Regions from separate parts of the Paenibacillus sp. sgz302190 genome, predicted to be linked through region 1. Evidence: riboswitches for the same ligand, from Rfam matches in the RefSeq annotation. Region 1 holds a riboswitch; each other region holds the start of a gene.
The links. A riboswitch is a leader RNA that binds a small molecule or an ion and turns the genes downstream of it on or off. The one in region 1 is predicted to bind cyclic di-GMP.

Region 1 (3,317 bases):
TGAACCGACGCAATTAAAACAATAAGAGCTAATAATAAACTTCTACATGCTCTCATATGTGGTTGCTCCTCCTGATTATTTAGTTAGGGTAGGTATCTATAACACTTTTAGAGACAGGAGTATGCCCGGTAACAGAAGGAGTTTTTACATTCAAAACGAAACCTTCATTCTCGAATTTTGCTTTTGGGATAATATAAGCATTGATATATGGATAAGTAATCGCATAGGGAACGTTTAATGTTCCGGAAATAATGTCTTGAAAACTTTGCTTATACCCATATAACGAAAAAGGCAAATAATTGATTTTAGGGGCTAATGTATTTATGTCAACATGGGATTTAGCATACAGAATATAGCTTGCCGGATAATTCTTAATTGGGTTTTTATACGCCCCTGAACCCCAAGAAAGCTCGTTGATTGGAAGGAGATTTTTGTTCGGATCGTTGGGGTCTTCAAGATCGATAAGAATTAATTGATCAATTGTTCCCTTGAAATCGGGTGCATCAATGGCTAAATCGTCCGGATTCCAGTAATCAATTGCAAGTTTATCTGTGCCCCTTACTTTTTGGTTGAAAAAATCCGGATAGATGGTAAATATATTTGTTCTGTGCCAAACTAACTCTGCATTTGCTACAGCGTGTTTGTCAGCAGAAAGCGTTTGGCCGTCCTTAATGGAAAGAATACGCTCAATGATGGCCACCGCTTGAGCGCGCGTCGTCGTTTCGTCCGCCCCAAGTGTGCCGCTATCGTCCAGGCCGGTGATCAGCCCGGCTTTGGTCGCCAGATACATCCATTTCTTATCATCCAAGTTCTTGTCGCCAGTAGCCGCCCGAACCGCTATGCGCGCCATTTCTTGACGCGTCATCGGCGTATTCCAGTCTCCGCTCGTAAAGTCGCTCCATTGATGAATCCCCGCGGTGACCGCCGCGTTAATGTACGGCAAATACCAGTCACTGCCGCTGGCGGTGCCGGAAACCGAAAGATGAAGCGCGGTATCGACCATTTTGATAAACTCGGCGCGCGTCACTTTTTCGTTCGGTTTGAAAGAATGGTCTTGATAGCCGTCGACATAGCCTTTTTGAATGGCTCCAGCGATAGTTGTTTCCGCCCAATGTCCTTTCGTGTCGCTGAAGCTGCCTGTGGAAGCCGTACCGGCGGTAGTTATCGCTTTTGTTCCCGGCGCAGCAGTGGTAGAATCGGCCTCGGCAGCGTGAATGGAAGTTCCAAGTAGTGCGGCAGTTGCTAGTGATGCAATCCAATATACTTTCATTTGTATACCCCCAAAGGAATGAATTTACTTTTCTCAAATCAAAAAACCAACCGATTTCGGCAACCCGGCTGCCGTTTCTCCGAGAAATGTCTTACGACATATCCTTTGTAGAAGTAGGCCCGTGGCTTTGCGTCCCTGTCTTTCGAACAGGTTTGCCTTTTCGTGTTCAGTTGGTTTATAGGCATTTAAAACTACAAAAATAGTACATAAGATTTAATACAAGTCCCATATTAACCCATAATCTAACATATTTCCACATAATATTAATTTCTTGCACCTACTTGAACACACGCCGATCTTTTTCTTTCTTCATCAATAGCCTAGAGCTACGTTTGAGCAAGTGTCATAATTAAGTCTTGACCAAATATGTTAAATTATGTAATATTTTCTTTGTAAGCATTAGGTGTAAATTCGTTTTTCATCATCACTTTTGTAAAATCCATTCATTTGTCAAAGGAGATGGGAAGGTTGAGTAGACGTTACTTAATTAAAAACGGCTGCGTTTTGACGATGGACAAATCTTTAGGGGATTTTAAGAAAGCGGACATTTTAGTAGAAGACTCTGTCATTGCAACGATTCAAGAAGATCTCGAAGTATCGGATTGTGAAATGGTCGACGCAACGGATATGATTGTCATGCCGGGATTGGTGGATACCCATCGGCACGTTTGGGAATCTTTGGTGCGAACTATAGGCGCCGACTGGTCGTTGCCTACCTATTTGCAAAACATTTATTATGGCGGGTTTGGAAGCAGGCTGCGTCCCGCGGATTGTTATGCCGCTAACCTGTTGGGAGCTTTGGAAGCGCTCAATGCCGGCGTAACCACTCTTTTGGATTGGACGATGATTTATTCTCCCGATCATGCGGACGAATTGATTCGCGGCTTGCAGCATTCCGGCATTCGTGCCGTGTTCGCGTACGGAGCTTCCGGTGAAACCGAATATTGGAACCGTGATAGCAAAAAAATGGTTACTGACGATGTGCGCCGCGTAAAACAGCAGTATTTTTCCTCCGATGATCAATTATTAACGATGGGGTTAGCCATTAGAGGACCGGAATTTAGTCACTGGGATACATCGGTTCAGGAAATCCAGCTTGCCAGAGAACTGGGTGCGGTATGTTCCATGCATATTGGCTTCGGCAGTTGGGGGCCGGATGACCGATCCGTTGAAAAGCTATATAAAGCCGGTTTGCTTGGCCCCGATTTAAATATGGTACATGCAAATACAATGGGCTATGACGAATACAAAATGCTCGCAGATTCAGGAGCGTCGATATCCGTTACTCCCGAGGTGGAAATGATGATGGGGCACGGGTATCCTGCCACCGGGTTATTTCTTGAGAACGGCGGGACTCCTGCCCTTGGCGTGGATGTGGTGACTTCAACCGGCGGAGACATGTTTACGCAAATGAAATTCATGCTTCAGGCGGAGCGGGCGAGAACGAATCAGAGCATTTTAGCTTCCAAAAACATGCCCGGCGAATTAAGTTTGAAGGCTCGGCAAGTATTAAATTTTGCAACCCTGGCAGGAGCCCAGGCCTTGGGGTTAGAACGGAAAACCGGTACCTTGACTCCTGGAAAAGAAGCCGACCTCATCCTGATTCGGACGACGGGTTTGAATATGTTTCCTGTTTCCGACCCGGTCGGTGCCGTCGTGCAATTTGCAAATCCGGCCAACGTTGATTCCGTGTTTGTTTCCGGTCGTCCGGTAAAGCGGCACGGACAGCTTCTTCACGCGGACCTGAACCACGTGCGTAAAATCGCTAATGAAAGTAGAGATTTCCTGTTCTCTACATCTGCAGACGCTCCAAGCTGAGTTGTTTAAAAAAACCGGTCTCCAAGTCCTGGAAACCGGCTTTTTATTTGCGCTGTTCGCTGCTGGCTAGCTTCGGCATAATTTAAATGAAAATAACCAGAAAGATATAGAAACTAAAACACAACGAACCCACAATAAGTGAGTTCGTTGTATTTGGCACAAAAATTATCGCTGCAAGGTTCTTGTTGGTTGAATTGGTAGGGGGGGGGGGCGAATCGTCACATGCATT
Region 2 (3,317 bases), on a different contig from region 1:
CTGAAGTTCGATGATAAACTGAAGGCGGACAGCTCCGAAGGGCTGGAGATGGAGGCGGAGAGCGAACGTTTTATGTCGACGATCATCGAGCAGTTTTCCGAAGGGCCGGGAGGTATGTTGCGGCATTCGGTCGTGGCGGCCGCCATGTACGATTACGGCCATCAGGTAGCGCGGCTGGACAAGCTTGTGGAACATTACCATCGCGGAGATACGGACGAGAAGGAACCGATCGATGCGCTGCTGAAAAGCATAAAATTGAAGTAGCAAAATGAGGAGCCGTTGTCCCCGAAAAGGGGCAGCGGTTTTTTGCGCTCGGATGGAAAAACTTGTTTAATCGAATGGCATAAAGCACATTTTGTTAATCAATCGCCAGTTTTTAACCGATATAACAAAAAAGGATTCTGAAGGTGGTTTTTCCATATATTTTATAAAAAACTCTACACATTATTTTACGGGAGATGGTGGAAGCATCATGGAAGAGAAAACAGTAACTACGGCAGCTTCATTGCAATTACGCAAGCTGGGCAACTCGGATTTAAAGCTGTCACCGCTGGGGCTTGGATGCTGGCAGTTCAGCAACGGAAAAGGGCTCGTCGGGAAATTCTGGCCGGCGCTGCGGAGAGAGGATATAAGGCAAATTGTTCAGACCAGCTTGGAAGGTGGAATTAATTGGTTCGATACTGCTGAAGCGTACGGTGGCGGACAGTCTGAGCAGCTACTTGCCGGCACGCTGAATGAGATTGGCGGAACGCTCGCGGCACAGGCGAATATCGCTACGAAATGGTGGCCGGCTTTTCGCACCGCAGGCAGCATTACGGCAACGATTGATGAACGTATCCGCCAGTTGGATCACCGGACGATTCACCTTTATCAGGTGCATTCTCCTTACTCCTTTGCTTCGGTTGCCGCCATGATGAATTCTATGGCTAGTTTAGTCGAGCAAGGGAAGATTAAATATGTGGGTGTAAGCAACTTTTCCGCGCAACAAATGCGCGAGGCCGATCGCGTGCTGCGCGAGCATGGCCTTCGTCTAGTTTCGAATCAAGTGAAATATAGCCTGCTCGACCGGAGAATTGAACAGAACGGAATTTTGGATACGGCTAAAGAACTCGGCGTGGCGATCATCGCCTACTCCCCATTAATGCAAGGGATCTTAAGCGGCAAATTTCACAAAAATCCATCCTTGGTCAAGTCGATCACGGGTCCGCGAAAGTGGACAGCGGCATTCCGGGAGTCGGGCTTGCAGAAATCAAAGCCGCTGATTGAAACGTTGGAACAGTTGGCTCAACAATATAACGCAACGCCAACGCAGATTGCCTTGAATTGGTTGATTAATGCCCACGGAGAGAACGTATTTGCGATACCTGGGGCTTCAAAAGTAACTCATGCCGAGGAAAATGTGAAGGCGATGCAGTTTACCTTGACAGCCGGAGAGATTGAGATGGTCAGCAGCATTTCCAACCAAGTGCTGAGATCGAAGTAATTGTGACCAATATACTTATCATGAATTTTATTAAAAACTTAGAATTTATTGACAAAATTCGATATTTTTTAGATAATACAATTAATTCCATAGGTATATCGATCTAAGAACAGCGAACTAAGCGGATCGCGGATTCATCATGCTAACAGAATTAAGCCGCTAAAGTTGTGCAGAAGTCTCGGCGAATACCGGAAGGCTGTATAAAACTATGGGAGGGGGCCGTTTATGTAAATGGATGAAGCCAAGTTTCTGGTAAGGATGTAAAACAACATACTTATGTTATTTCCCGTTAATCGTAAACACCTCGAAAGTGGTGGACACAAAGCCATGGGTCTAAAGCTGGATAAACAGCCATGATTGCCAGGTTGCCGAAGGAAACTGGGCGAAATTTGTCGTCTGTTCTTCTTAACTATGGGAACAGGCTTTTTTTATTGCAGCGAAAAATCATTCGGAGAACAGGGGGAAACGTTATGGAAACAAGCGTGATAGGTATCGAGGAGTATCCGTTAAGTTCCTATCAGAAAGATATATGGCTCGAGCAAAGTATGCACCCTGGAAAACCTATTTACAACCTTGGCGGGTACATTGAGGTTAAAGGAAAACTGGATACGGCTATCTTTAAGAAGTCCATTCAGTTGTTAATCAGGCAGAATGATTCTCTCAGAACTCGTCTTATTGATAAAAAGGGCGAGCCCTATTTAACAATCCTGCCGGAAATCGACTATGAAGCTCCGTTTCATGATTTTTCGGGGAAGAAAGATCCGAATTCCTTTTGCCTGGATTGGATGAAAAAAGAGTTTTTGAAAATTTTTCAACCGAAGGACAATTATTTTCGATTTGAATTATTACAAGGCGAACCGGGTGTATATTTCATTTTACTTAAAGTTCATCATATGATCATTGATGGATGGGGGTTTGCCCTCCTCATCAGTCAAATGTTTGAAAATTACAATGAATTGGCTCAAGGAATTGGGGAAATGAACAGACCTTCCTATTCCTATACCGATTTTATCTCTGACAACCAGAATTATTTGAATTCTTCAGCCTTTTTGAAGGATAGGAAGTTCTGGCAGAGCAAATATCGAACCGTTCCCGAGCCTTTGCTAAGCAGAGGTTTGAACACGGATGATGATTACGGCGATTCTGTTTGGAGCAATAGGGAAACTTTAACAATAAACAAGGCATTGTACGATCAAATGGTTGAATTTTGTAAGGAGGAAGGTTGTTCGTCGTTCCACTACTTTTTAGGCATACTGTTCCTTTATTTCAGCAGGGTTTGCAATCGAAACGAAATGGTGATCGGCGTCCCGGTTTTTAACCGGGGCAAAGCGCAGTATAAGCAGACCGTGGGACACTTCGCCAATGTGCTGCCGCTTCGGATAAGTCCCGAGCAGGATATAAGCTTCAAAGAACTGATAAAGTTCATCAAGCGTGAGCTTATGCAGTGCTATCGGCATCAGAAAATATCTTTCGGCGAAATTTATCGGGCGGTTTACGAGGATGTCCACGAAAAAGGAAATTTGTTTGATATATCGCTTTCTTTTGAAGAACAGGAAACGAGAGAATCGTTTAACGGCGCAGCGTGCCGGATCGTAAGCATGCCGCATCATCACGAAAGGAATGCGCTTACACTTCTGATATGGGGACAAGAAGGAGAAGCGGATGTAGCCGTAAATTTTGACTATCAGATACAGGTGTTTGAAAAGCTCATCCCTATAGAAAACGTCATCCGCCACTTTGATTATTTATTCACTCAAGTCATGGAACAAAGTGAAACTCCCATTTCGCAGATCGAGGTCGTGCCGGAGGAAGAGAGAGGCGTGCTGCTTGACGG
Region 3 (3,317 bases), on a different contig from region 1:
CATTACCAGCATTCGGAGCTTGGCTTTAATTATCGCATGAGCAACGTATTGGCAGGGATTGGGCGCGCGCAATTGGGCGTACTGGATGAGCGGGTGAGTGCTCGAAGAGCCATTTTCGAAAAGTACCGGCAGGGCCTATCCGGCATCCCGGGCATACAATTTATGCCTGAATTGGAGAACACAAGGTCGAACCGATGGCTTACCGTGATCACCCTGGATGAGGAACAACATGGCGTAAGCGTCAAATCCATACTCGAAGCAATGACAGCAGAAAACATCGAAGCCCGTCCGGTTTGGAAACCGCTTCATCTGCAGCCTCTTTTTGGGGGAGCGGCATATTACCGGCATGCGGAGAACGAAAGTGTTTCCGAGAAATTGTTTAACACCGGCTTATGCTTGCCATCAGGATCCGGGATGATGGAAGAGGAGCAGACGAGAGTTATCGATTGCATGAAAAGCACATTACGGCACAAAGCGGCTGTCAGATAGCATGGAATATATTACATCGTTAAAAAAAGGAAGATCTTGATGATAGGAACTCGAGTACAGCAGCTTCGCAAGGAAAAGGGATTGTCTCTGTCCGAGCTGGCAGAGCGGGCCGGCGTGGCCAAATCATATATAAGCAATTTGGAACGTGATGTTCAAAAGAACCCGTCGATACAATTTCTCGAGAAAATCGCCTCCGTTCTGAAGGTGCCTGTAGACAGGTTTCTTGATCAAGAAGCTCCGGAAACGAATGTCGCAGAACTGGATCAGGAATGGTATCAGCTTATTAAAGAAGCTATGTCATCCGGTATTAACAAGCACCAGTTTAAAGAATTCCTTGAGTTTAACAAATGGCGTTTGACGAACCCCGGCGAGTGAACGGCGGCGCTGAGAGTCCGGCGGGCGAAGTTTGTTTTGTGCAACCCGCCGGACACCGGGGGTAGGCCTTCGAAATGCATCTCCTTAAATGGCAAATAGAAGTTTAACCGCTTTTATTTCTCCATTTTTGTGCAGATGCATTTTTTCTTTTCTGAAAATTGTATGCGGTTGGAAAATATAGCGATAGTCTGGGCAGGGGTACTTTGCTATAATATGCGTAAACATGGTGAATAAAGCAAAAAGGAAGATGATAAGTGTGATTGGTAAAAGGATTCAAAGATTACGGCTGGAAAAAAAACTCAGCTTATCTGAGCTTGCTGCCAAGGCTGAAGTCGCCAAATCTTATTTAAGCAATATGGAAAGAGATATTCAGAAAAATCCGTCCATTCAATTTTTGGAAAAAATTGCGGTTGCGCTTGACGTGCCGCTCGACTTGATCCTGCACGGAGAACAGCCGAAAGTGCAAGAAGAACTGGACAGCCAGTGGCAGGATTTAGTCAAAGAGGCGATGGATTCGGGAGTAACGAAGGAGCAGTTTCGCGAATTTTTGGAATTCAGCAAATGGAAGAAAAACCAGGAAAACAACAAGTAAGCATCCTACTAATTACTTATCTATTGCGGATACATTAGTATCATTTTCCTAAAAAACAATGACCTAGCAGTTTTTTTTCAAATTTTTTGGTGGAATTTAGGAGAAGGTCGTTGTATAATAGGCTTAGGTTGATGAGAAATGTTTCAGTCTTAGGCCTTGAGATCTATTCCGCAATTGGATAATTAATTATGGGAATACTTTGATACATGCGCCGTATGTGGGCACCTGGAGCATGTGGAGTTAGTGGTGCAACCGACCCAATCTATTAAACCGTTAATAGATGGTTTTTTGCAAACAAACTTCACATTGGAGGTAATAGTATGTCCAAAGTATTTGTGCAATTGGGTATGGAACGCAATCCCTTGGATTCAGACTGGGTAGAAATGATTCGCGAGGCTCGCAGCTTGGGGTTAACAATTGGTGAAGTGCAAGCTTATTTAGGGTCATTCGCACAGTTGGACAGAGGGTTAACCAAATATACGAACATCAACGCCGGGGCTGCCAATAATGACCTGTCCGGCAAAGTCGTTGTGTAATCATGCATTTGTTACCGGAGCGCACTGATCCTTTTCCTTGAGAAGGGTGGGGCGTTTTTTTGGTATTTGCTAAAATGGCATAAATCCATTAAGTTGGAAAAAGGCTGCATGCAGATGCGCCGGCGCAATGAAATCGTAAATTGGAGGAACGGAAATCATGTCCATTCTAGTAACTGGCGGAGCAGGTTATATTGGCAGCCATACCTGTGTCGAACTGCTTGACAAGGGTTATGAGATCGTCGTTGTCGACAATCTGATGAACAGCAAGCCGGAGGCGCTTGAGCGGGTCCGTGAGCTGACGGGGAAGGATTTTGCATTTTATCAATTGGATTTGCTCGACTTTGCGGGGCTGGAACAGGTGTTTCGCGAGCATTCGATCGAAGCGGTGATCCATTTTGCAGGGTTAAAGGCAGTGGGGGAATCGGTCTCTTTTCCTTTATCTTACTACCACAACAATATTACCGGCACATTAATTCTGTGCAATGTCATGCAAAAATACGATGTCCGCAAATTGGTGTTCAGCTCTTCGGCAACTGTCTACGGGGTGCCTGAGCAGGTGCCGATTCATGAACATTTTCCGCTCGACGCGACGAATCCATACGGTCAAACAAAGCTTATGATCGAGCGGATTTTGCAGGACTTGTACATCTCGGATCACAGCTGGAGCATATCGCTGCTGCGGTATTTTAATCCGGTCGGAGCGCACCCCAGCGGACGAATCGGGGAAGATCCGAACGGCGTGCCGAACAATCTGATGCCGTATGTGAGCCAAGTGGCTATCGGCAAACTGGAAAAGCTGCGGGTATACGGGAACGATTATCCGACCGTAGACGGAACCGGAGTCAGGGATTATATTCACGTCAGCGATCTGGCCAAAGGGCATTTAAAAGCATTGGAACAACTGCTGTCCAGGAGCGGGATCGAAGCGTATAATCTCGGTACCGGCCGGGGTTACAGCGTGCTTGAAATGGTCGAAGCCTTTCAAAAAGCTTCCGGAAAAGTAATATCGTACAGCATCGAGGAGCGCAGGCCGGGGGATGTGGCTACGTGCTATGCGGACACAACGAAAGCGCGCGAGCAATTAGGCTGGGTTGCCGAGAAAGGCGTTGAAGACATGTGCGCAGACGCCTGGCGCTGGCAATTCAACAACCCTAACGGATATGAAAAATAAACAGGCTGGTGTTGTTCCCTGACAGCAGCCGGACTTTGCCAAACTGCAGACAACTGCAGTTTTTTTGCGTTTCATGCGACGGCAGCCGGACTCAGGAAACCCTCAGGCAACGCTCATGGTTTATTAAGTCGGCGCTCAGGGGGGATTCAGGAAA

Region 2: another riboswitch for cyclic di-GMP. It lies ahead of AC6RNO_RS28220 (amino acid adenylation domain-containing protein); the one in region 1 lies ahead of AC6RNO_RS35110 (S-layer homology domain-containing protein).
Region 3: another riboswitch for cyclic di-GMP. It lies ahead of AC6RNO_RS07435 (anti-repressor SinI family protein); the one in region 1 lies ahead of AC6RNO_RS35110 (S-layer homology domain-containing protein).

Annotation. Positions count from the first base shown of each region.
Region 1 covers NZ_JBZYAO010000062.1:12,068-15,384, reverse strand. The annotation lists gene AC6RNO_RS35110 (S-layer homology domain-containing protein) at 80-1,270, opposite strand; cyclic di-GMP riboswitch class I at 1,326-1,437, opposite strand; gene AC6RNO_RS35105 (amidohydrolase family protein) at 1,730-3,088, shown strand.
Region 2 covers NZ_JBZYAO010000035.1:7,398-10,714, forward strand. The annotation lists gene AC6RNO_RS28210 (FUSC family protein) at 1-264, shown strand, start outside; gene AC6RNO_RS28215 (aldo/keto reductase) at 473-1,483, shown strand; cyclic di-GMP riboswitch class I at 1,768-1,856, shown strand; gene AC6RNO_RS28220 (amino acid adenylation domain-containing protein) at 1,954-3,317, shown strand, end outside.
Region 3 covers NZ_JBZYAO010000004.1:150,489-153,805, forward strand. The annotation lists gene AC6RNO_RS07420 (aminotransferase class I/II-fold pyridoxal phosphate-dependent enzyme) at 1-489, shown strand, start outside; gene AC6RNO_RS07425 (helix-turn-helix domain-containing protein) at 529-864, shown strand; gene AC6RNO_RS07430 (helix-turn-helix domain-containing protein) at 1,121-1,456, shown strand; cyclic di-GMP riboswitch class II at 1,640-1,723, shown strand; gene AC6RNO_RS07435 (anti-repressor SinI family protein) at 1,777-1,992, shown strand; gene galE (UDP-glucose 4-epimerase GalE) at 2,150-3,163, shown strand.